DNA from 2 places in the Streptomyces sp. NPDC048671 genome. Region 2 is predicted to be linked to the other one. Evidence: riboswitches for the same ligand, from Rfam matches in the RefSeq annotation. Region 2 holds a riboswitch; the other holds the start of a gene.
The links. A riboswitch is a leader RNA that binds a small molecule or an ion and turns the genes downstream of it on or off. The one in region 2 is predicted to bind cyclic di-AMP.
Positions count from the first base shown of each region.

Region 1 (4,075 bases), on a different contig from region 2:
GTCCGCGACCTGGCGCTGCACGGCACGTACCTCGTCGGCCCGGCCGGCGGCGGCCCGCTCCACGTAGGAGGCGCGCTCCAGGTACTGGTCGGGGTCCGAGGAGAGCGCCAGCTGGAGGGACGGGTCGAGACCGCCGGAGCGGTACTGCGCCGCGGCGTACGCGCCCAGCGCGTCGCGCGAGGCGTTGAGCCGCTCGGTCTTGCGGGCGGCCTCGTCGCGCATCGCGTCGATGGACTCGGCGGTGGCGGCCGCCTTCACCTTCGCGCCGTTGTACTGCTCGGTGGCGACCTCCGCCTCCCGGTACAGCCGGTCCACCTCGGCCTTGACCCGCGCGGGGGTGGGCGTCGGGTCGGCGTGCGCGGATCCCGGCAGCGCGGCAGCGGTCGCGGCCCCGGCGAGGGCGAGGGTCGCTGCGGTGCGGGCAGCAGAGCCGGTGTACGGGCGCTGCTTGGGTTTCCGGTGCGCGGCCACGAGGGCGGGGGTCCTTCCTGTCGACTGCCCGTCGGGGCCTACCGGCGGGCCCGCCCGGTCCGGCGGCGGGTCACCAACAGGGGGAGCGGCCCGCCGCCGGATCTCTCGGCGGGGCGACCGGACGGTGCCGTCCGGGTGCGGAGCGGCGGTGATCCGGTCACCTGGTAGGGACGCTAAACCCGGGGCACGGGCAGGAGTCGTAATGACGCCTATTGCCCGAATTTGGCGTGGTGTTGTTGCTGGATGACCGGAAAAATTGCACCAGAGTCAGGCAATTGGTGCATTCGTCAGTCAAGCGTCCAGTAAGCCTCACCTGGCTGCGGAAGGCTGATACGGCCAGGGCTAAGGTGCGGAACCATGCGTGTACTCATTGATGTCTTCGTCGCCCTGCACATCATCGGAATCGCCGCCCTGCTGGGGGGCTTCCTCACCCAGATGAAGGCGATGGGGGCGGGAACCGCGCGCTTCGTGCCGGGGATGCTGCACGGCGCGCTGACCATGCTGGTCACCGGTATCGCCCTGGTCGGGCTCGACCAGGCCGACGACCACCCCGTGAACAACGTCAAGATCGGCATCAAGCTGCTGATCCTGGTCGTCATCCTCGGGCTCGTCTACGTCAAGCGGGACGAGGAGAAGGTCGAGAAGGGCCTCTTCGCGGCGGTGGGCGGACTGACGGTCGTCAACATCTTCATCGCCACGCTCTGGACCTGACCTGACCTGACCTGACCTGACCTGACCTGACCGGGCCGGGCCGGGCAGCGGCCGGGCAGCGGCCGGCGGTGGCCGCTGCCGCAGGGGCCACCCGCCGTACCGCAACGCCCCTAACCGGGCCGCACGCTCCCGTAGATCGGCATGTAGTAGATCGACTCCTCGCGCACGTTCGCCCCCGGCTTCGGCGCGTGGATCATCATGCCGTCGCCCTTGTAGATGCCGACGTGGCTGATGTCGTCGTAGAAGAAGACCAGGTCCCCGGGCCGCAGATCCGCCGTCGCGATCCGGGTGCCCACGTTCACCTGGTCCCAGGTGGTCCGCGGAATGCTGACCCCCGCCGCCTTCCAGGCCGCCTGGGTGAGCCCCGAGCAGTCGTACGAGGACGGGCCGGTCGCTCCCCAGACGTACGGCTTGCCGATCTGGGCCCTGGCGAACGCGAGGACCTTCTCGGCCTTCGTCGTGGCGCTGCTGTCCGAACCGGAACCCGTCCCGGCGCCCGAACCGCTCCCGGTGCCCGTGCCGGTCCCGCTCCCGCTCCCGGACTCCTTGGCCTTGCGGTCGGCCTCGGCCTTCGCGGCGGCCTGCTTCTTCGCCAGCTCCGCCGCCTTGCGCTCGGCCTCGTCCTTCTTCTTCTGCTCCAGCTCGGCGAGGCGTGCCTTCTCCTCGGCGGTCAGCTTCGACAGCAGCGTGCGGGCCTCGGTCAGCTTGTCCTGGACGTTCCGCTTGCTGGTGCGCAGCCGGGTCTGGGACGCGGTGAGCGTCTCCAGGCTCGTCACCGCCTCGGCGCGCTTCTTGGACGCCTCGGCCTGCTTCGTACGGAAGTCAGTGACGGCCTGCTGCTGGTTCGCGGCCATCCGGTTCATGAGGTGGGTCTGGTCGAAGAACGACTGCGGGTCGTTCGCCAGGAAGAAGGTGGCGGTCGGCGCGAGCGCCCCGTCACGGTATTGGGCGGCGGCGTAGTTCCCGAGCGTCCGGCGGGCGTCGTTCAGCTTGTCGGCGCGCTCGGCGATGTCGTCCAGCAGCGTGTCCACCTTGGTGCGCTGCTTGGCGGACGCCTCTTTCGCCTGGTCGTAGTGCTGGGTCGCGGTGCCCGCCTGTCGGTAGAGGTCGTCGACCTTCTTCTGGACGTCCTCGATGCCGGGCTTCGGGGCCGGGGCCGCCAGCGCGCTCTGCGTGGACAGCAGGGTCACCGAGGCGAGTGCGGCCGTCGTGAACCCGATGGCCGGGCTGGTGCTGCGCGCCCGGGGGCGCGGTTTGCGATGCGACGCCAAGGCCTGCATCTCCTTCCGTGGACCGCCTACCGGGTTAGCTGTCGGGTTCGGGCGTAACGGAAGGCTGCCCTACGGTCCTGGTGGGGGATTCGGACCGATTCACCCCGGTGCTGCGTGTGGGTCCCCGGTTCCGGACTCCGTACGGGCAGCCCAGGATTCGGCGTGGACGCCCGCTCGGCGTGGTTCGCCTCTGGGGGTACGGGCCGCCCGAACGTGCACGCTAGCCAACTCATGGTGCCGCTGTGAAGGTTGATGTTCGATATGCCCGATACATTTTCGTGACCTTGGCGAAGTGGGCGAGGTGCGGGCAGGTCAGGCGCGGGATCGGTCCACACAGTGTGGGTCCGGCATCGCTCTGGGTGGCCGCGCGGAGGTGTGCGGAGGTGTGCGGTTCGCCATGTGAGCCCAGGGTGTCAGTGCGGCGGCCTAGACTCGGACAGCGATGAGCAGCCTCTTTGACGACAGTTTCCTGGCCGGCCTCCAGCACACGGAGGAAGGGCCCCCGCCGCCCCCCGAGGACTCCGCACCCGAAGCGGTGCCGGAGGACCTCTTCGGGGGCGTGTTCGACGGGCCCCCGCCGCCCCGCGACGCGTACTACCGCGACGGGGCCCACCGCCCGGTGATCGACGCCGCCGCGCTGCTCGACGGGCTGAACACCGAGCAGCGCGCCGCCGTCGTGCACGCGGGGTCCCCGCTGCTCATCGTCGCCGGGGCCGGTTCGGGCAAGACCCGGGTACTGACCCACCGCATCGCCCACCTGCTCGCCGAGCGGGGGGTGCACCCCGGCCAGATCCTGGCGATCACGTTCACCAACAAGGCCGCCGGTGAGATGAAGGAGCGCGTCGAGCAGCTCGTCGGCCCCCGCGCCAACGCCATGTGGGTCATGACCTTCCACAGCGCGTGCGTACGGATCCTGCGCCGCGAGTCGAAGAAGCTCGGCTTCACGTCCTCGTTCTCGATCTACGATGCCGCGGACTCCAAGCGGCTGATGGCCCTGGTCTGCCGCGATCTCGACCTCGACCCGAAGCGCTTCCCGCCGAAGTCGTTCACGGCGAAGGTGTCGAACCTCAAGAACGAGCTGATCGACGAGGAGACCTTCGCCGGCCAGGCCGCGGACGGTTTCGAGAAGACGCTCGCCCAGGCCTACGCGATGTACCAGTCCCGGCTGCGCGAGGCCAACGCGCTGGACTTCGACGACATCATCATGACGACGGTGCACCTGCTCCAGGCCTTCCCCGACGTCGCCGAGCACTACCGCCGCCGGTTCCGGCACGTCCTGGTCGACGAGTACCAGGACACCAACCACGCCCAGTACACGCTCGTACGGGAACTGGTCGGCCCGGCCGGTGCCGCCGACGCCCCCGGCGAGCTGTGCGTCGTCGGTGACGCGGACCAGTCGATCTACGCCTTCCGAGGCGCCACGATCCGCAACATCCTCCAGTTCGAGGAGGACTACCCGGACGCGACCACGATCCTGCTGGAACAGAACTACCGCTCCACCCAGACGATCCTGTCCGCCGCCAACGCCGTCATCGAGCGCAACGCGAGCCGCCGCCCGAAGAACCTCTGGACCAACGCCGGCTCCGGCGCCCGGATCACCGGCTACGTCGCGGACACCGAGC
Region 1 is NZ_JBVJHB010000030.1:15,737-19,811, reverse strand. Features, by position in the region: gene ACZ6S6_RS36950 (C40 family peptidase) at 1-471, opposite strand, end outside; gene ACZ6S6_RS36945 (hypothetical protein) at 829-1,182, shown strand; gene ACZ6S6_RS36940 (C40 family peptidase) at 1,293-2,462, opposite strand; cyclic di-AMP (ydaO/yuaA leader) riboswitch at 2,461-2,626, opposite strand; gene pcrA (DNA helicase PcrA) at 2,896-4,075, shown strand, end outside.
Region 1: it holds a riboswitch for cyclic di-AMP, as region 2 does, so the genes downstream of both, ACZ6S6_RS36940 (C40 family peptidase) here and ACZ6S6_RS05725 (M23 family metallopeptidase) in region 2, are expected to answer to the same signal.

Region 2 (4,075 bases):
CCCGTACAGCCGTCATCCGCACCGCTCGGCCGGGCTGCCCTGCCGGACCGGTGAGTCGGTCATCTCGGTGGACGGGGACGGCACGGTGCGCCGCTGCCACTTCGTCCGGGCCGAGCTCGGCAATCTCTACGACGGCAGCTATCGCGGGGCGCTGGGCCCGCGGGCCTGCCCGCTGGCGGTGTGCGACTGCCACATCGGCTACGTCCATCTGGAGACACTGCCGCTGTACGACGTGTTCGCGGGCGGTGTGCTGGAACGCATCCCGGCGCGGACGCCGCATTCCGTCGAGCGGGTGGGGCCCTGATCGCGTCGCGCCCCTCAGAGCGGCAGCAGGTCCGGCCGCTTGGCCTCCACGTGGTCCCCCGAGGACTCGCCGCGCAGCCGGCGCCCGATCCACGGCACCAGGTACTCGCGGGCCCAGTGGATGTCGTCGCGCCGGACCTCCAGCGTTCCCCGGTGCGCCTGCGGCGGCCACTCCTGGTCGGGGTCGGCCGGTACGTCGACGCCGAGGACCTGGGCGGCGCGCAGCGCGACCCGGGTGTGTCCCTCGGGTGACAGATGCAGCCGGTCGCCGTCCCAGGCGCGCCGGTCCTGCACGGAGCGCAGCGACCACAGGTCGAGCACCGGGCAGTCGTAGCGGTCCGCGATGGACCGGACATGGGCGGTGTAGGTGGCGATCTTGCCGCGCAGATGGCGCAGCACGGGAACGCCGCGGGTGTCGAAGCCGGTGGTGACCATGACGGTGCCGACCGATTCGGTCAGCTCCGCGACAGCGCGCTCGAAGCGCTCGGCGACGTCGTCGGGGTCGGTGCCCGGCCGGATGATGTCGTTGCCGCCCGCGCAGAAGCTCACCAGGTCGGGGGCGAGTTCTCTGGCGCGGGGCACCTGCTCCTCGACTATCTGGTCGAGGAGACGTCCTCGTACGGCGAGATTGGCGTACCTGAAGTTCCCGTGCGCGGCGCCTGTGATGCCCGGTGCCGTTCCGGGGTCCGGGAGCTGGTCCGCGAGGATGACCGCGAACCTGTCAGCCCAGCCGACGAATGTCCCGTCGGGGCCGAGATCGCCGACTCCCTCGGTGAAGCTGTCGCCAATCGCCGCGTACGACTCGATGGCGCCCTGCCGGTTGATGACGCTCTGTCGGATGTTTCTCGAATCGTTTGCCACAAGGGCATATCCTGCACCGTCGAATGTGACCTACGCGACCGTAATACGGGCTTGACGGGTGGTGAGATAGACCACCCGGTCAGGTTTTGGTAAAGGGGGAATAAGCAGAGGGACGGTGCGCCGCCACGCACCGTCCCTCTATGTATTGCTCCGGTCCGGGTCACCGGACCGGTACTGCCTGGATCAGACGTTGATCCCGTGCGACGCCAGGTAGGCGATCGGGTCGACGTCCGAGCCGTACGCCGGACCCGTGCGGATCTCGAAGTGCAGGTGCGGGCCGGTCGCGTTGCCGGTGGCGCCCGAGAGGCCGACCTGCTGGCCCGCGGTCACGGTCTGGCCCGCCGAGACGGAGAGCGAGGACATGTGGCCGTACTGCGAGTAGTGGCCGTCGGCGTGCTTGATGACGACCTCGTTGCCGTACGCGCCGCCCCAGCCGGCGGTGACGACGGTGCCCGAGGTGATCGCCTTCACGCTGGTGCCGGTGGACACGGGGAAGTCGATGCCGGTGTGGCTGCCGCTGGACCAGCTGGCGCCGGAGGCGCGGTAGGCGGTGGTGTGGTTGCCGGGAACCGGGTGGACGTAACCGGAGCCGGTGCTCTGCTCGGCCGGGGCCGAGGCCCCGTTGGACGCCTGGGCGTTGGAGGAGGACGCGGAGTTGGAGGCCGTGGGGGCCTTCGACTCGGTCTTGGCCGGAGCCTTGGAGGGGGCCTTCGACGGGGTGGTGGCGCCCGCGGAGGTGTGCGAGCCGGTGGTCGAGGCGTGGCCCCAGGCCTTGCCGCCGAGCGTCAGCTTCATGCCCGGGAAGATCAGGCTCGGGTCGTCGCCGACGACCTTGCGGTTGTCCTGGTACAGCTTCTCCCAGCCGCCCTTGAGCTTGTGCTCGGCGGCGATCTTCGACAGGTAGTCGCCGGAGACCACGGAGTACGTCTTGGTGCCGTCCTGCTTCTCCGCGACCTGCTTGGCCGGGGCGGCGTGCGTGGCGGCGGCCGAGTTCGCGGTGGCGGGAGCGGCCTGCTCCGCGGCGTTGGCACCGGTGGCGCCGAGCAGCGGAAGCGCGATGACGGCTCCGCCGGCGCTCGCGACGACGACGCCACGGGCGATGGTGCTGGACTTCGGACGGCGGTGCTTACCCGGTATGGGCATGAAGAATTTCCTCTCCGGCGCCTACGAGGTGAGCTGTCGGGTTCGGGCTGGAGATGCCCGGTCGCGGCTGGCGCGACTTCACCCCGAGCCGGCCGGATCGCTCCGGTCGGCGGCTTACCTGGTTCCCCCGCTCCTGCCACACGGTGAGTGGGTGCGAATTCCGGACGGCGGCAGGATTAGGCGTTCCATCCGGATTGAGAGCGAACGTAAGCGAGTGGGGACGGCGGAAACAAGCCACAGGTTCCACACCGGTTTCCCCTCCGGAATATCGGCGCGGAATTCCGGTCACACTCCGTGGATTACGGATCTTGGCTTTCCGCGCGGCGCACGGATTACCCATCCGGGGCGCCGCCACACACCGTCACGGATATGATCCCGCTCACGAGAGGGCGATCATCTCCCGCACAAGCAGGGCATGTTCGGCTAAAAGTCTCAATACGGACATGTCGCGTCTGTCGTTCGCGCCGGAGCCGCAGACCGGGACCCGCGCGGGAGTCCGTGCAGGGCCGTCACCGAGACGATTGCCCGAGAATCCGATGTCGTATCGTCACGGGAGTGGACCCGTCGGCGACACGCGTCGGCGGCAGAGCCTCCAGGAGTGACCGTGACGCAGCAGCTGCCGCAGACCCCGTCGACGGAACCCGAGCTGGCGGGGGTCCGTAATTTCCGTGACGTGGGCGGACTGCCCACCGCGGACGGCCGCCGGGTGCGGTACGGACGGCTCTTCCGCAGCGGTCACCTGGCGGGCGCCACCGCCGAGGACGCCGCGTTCCTGGGCGGTCTCGGCCTCCACACCGTCTTCGACTTCCGCAATGCCGCAGACCTCAAGCTGGACGGACTGGACGTCGAGCTGCCCGGCGTACGCAATGTGAACATCCCCCTCACCGACCCGGCGGACGGCGCCGAGTTCTGGCGGATGGTGCGCGACGGCAACACGGACGAGCTGCGCGGCCTCCTCGACGGCAGCAAGGGGACCGACCGCATGGTCGCCTCCTACCGGACGATCATCCTGGAGCGCACCGCCGAGCACAGCCGCGTGCTGCACGCCCTGGCCGAGGACAGCGTCCCCGCCCTGATGCACTGCGCGGCCGGCAAGGACCGGGCGGGGCTCTCGATCGCGGTCTCCCTGCTCGCGGTCGGCGTCGGGCGCGAGGCCGTCGAGGCCGACTACCTCAAGTCCAACGACACCCACCGCCGCTACCGGGTGCGCCGCAGCGACACCTCGGCGGCCGGGATGTCGCCCGAGGTGATGGAGCTCCTCAGCCCGCTCTTCGGCGCCCACAGCGAATATCTCGCCGCCGCCTTCGCCACGATCGACGAGACCTGGGGCGGCACCGACCGCTATCTCTCCGAGGGGCTGAAAATCACCCCCGAGACCCGGGAGCGGCTGCGCGAGCGGCTCCTCGACGACGCGTGACCGGCCGGCCGGGCCACCGAGTCCCCCGCTACTGGTTGTGCATCCCCACCGCGAACAGCAGGTAGAGGAAACCCGCGATGACGTGCCCGGCCACCAGATAGGCGAACAGCCTGATGACGAGCCCGCGCGGCATCCGGCTCTCCTGCGAGGACGACTCCTTGCGCTTGGCCGGGCTGAGCGGGTCATAGTTCTCGGAATCGGACATGACAGTCCTCTCTGGCGACCGGACGTGCCGGTGGCGGGGACGGCGTCTCAGCGACGGTGGATTCCGCTGCCGAGGCACAGCTCGGCGGCGGGGCTCTGCAGCAGGGTGTGGACGAAGAGCAGCTCGACGCCCTCGCGCTCCGGCGC
Region 2 is NZ_JBVJHB010000002.1:288,561-292,635, forward strand. Features, by position in the region: gene ACZ6S6_RS05715 (STM4011 family radical SAM protein) at 1-304, shown strand, start outside; gene ACZ6S6_RS05720 (SGNH/GDSL hydrolase family protein) at 319-1,164, opposite strand; gene ACZ6S6_RS05725 (M23 family metallopeptidase) at 1,348-2,307, opposite strand; cyclic di-AMP (ydaO/yuaA leader) riboswitch at 2,311-2,471, opposite strand; gene ACZ6S6_RS05730 (tyrosine-protein phosphatase) at 2,912-3,724, shown strand; gene ACZ6S6_RS05735 (DUF6126 family protein) at 3,753-3,929, opposite strand; gene ACZ6S6_RS05740 (helix-turn-helix domain-containing protein) at 3,977-4,075, opposite strand, start outside.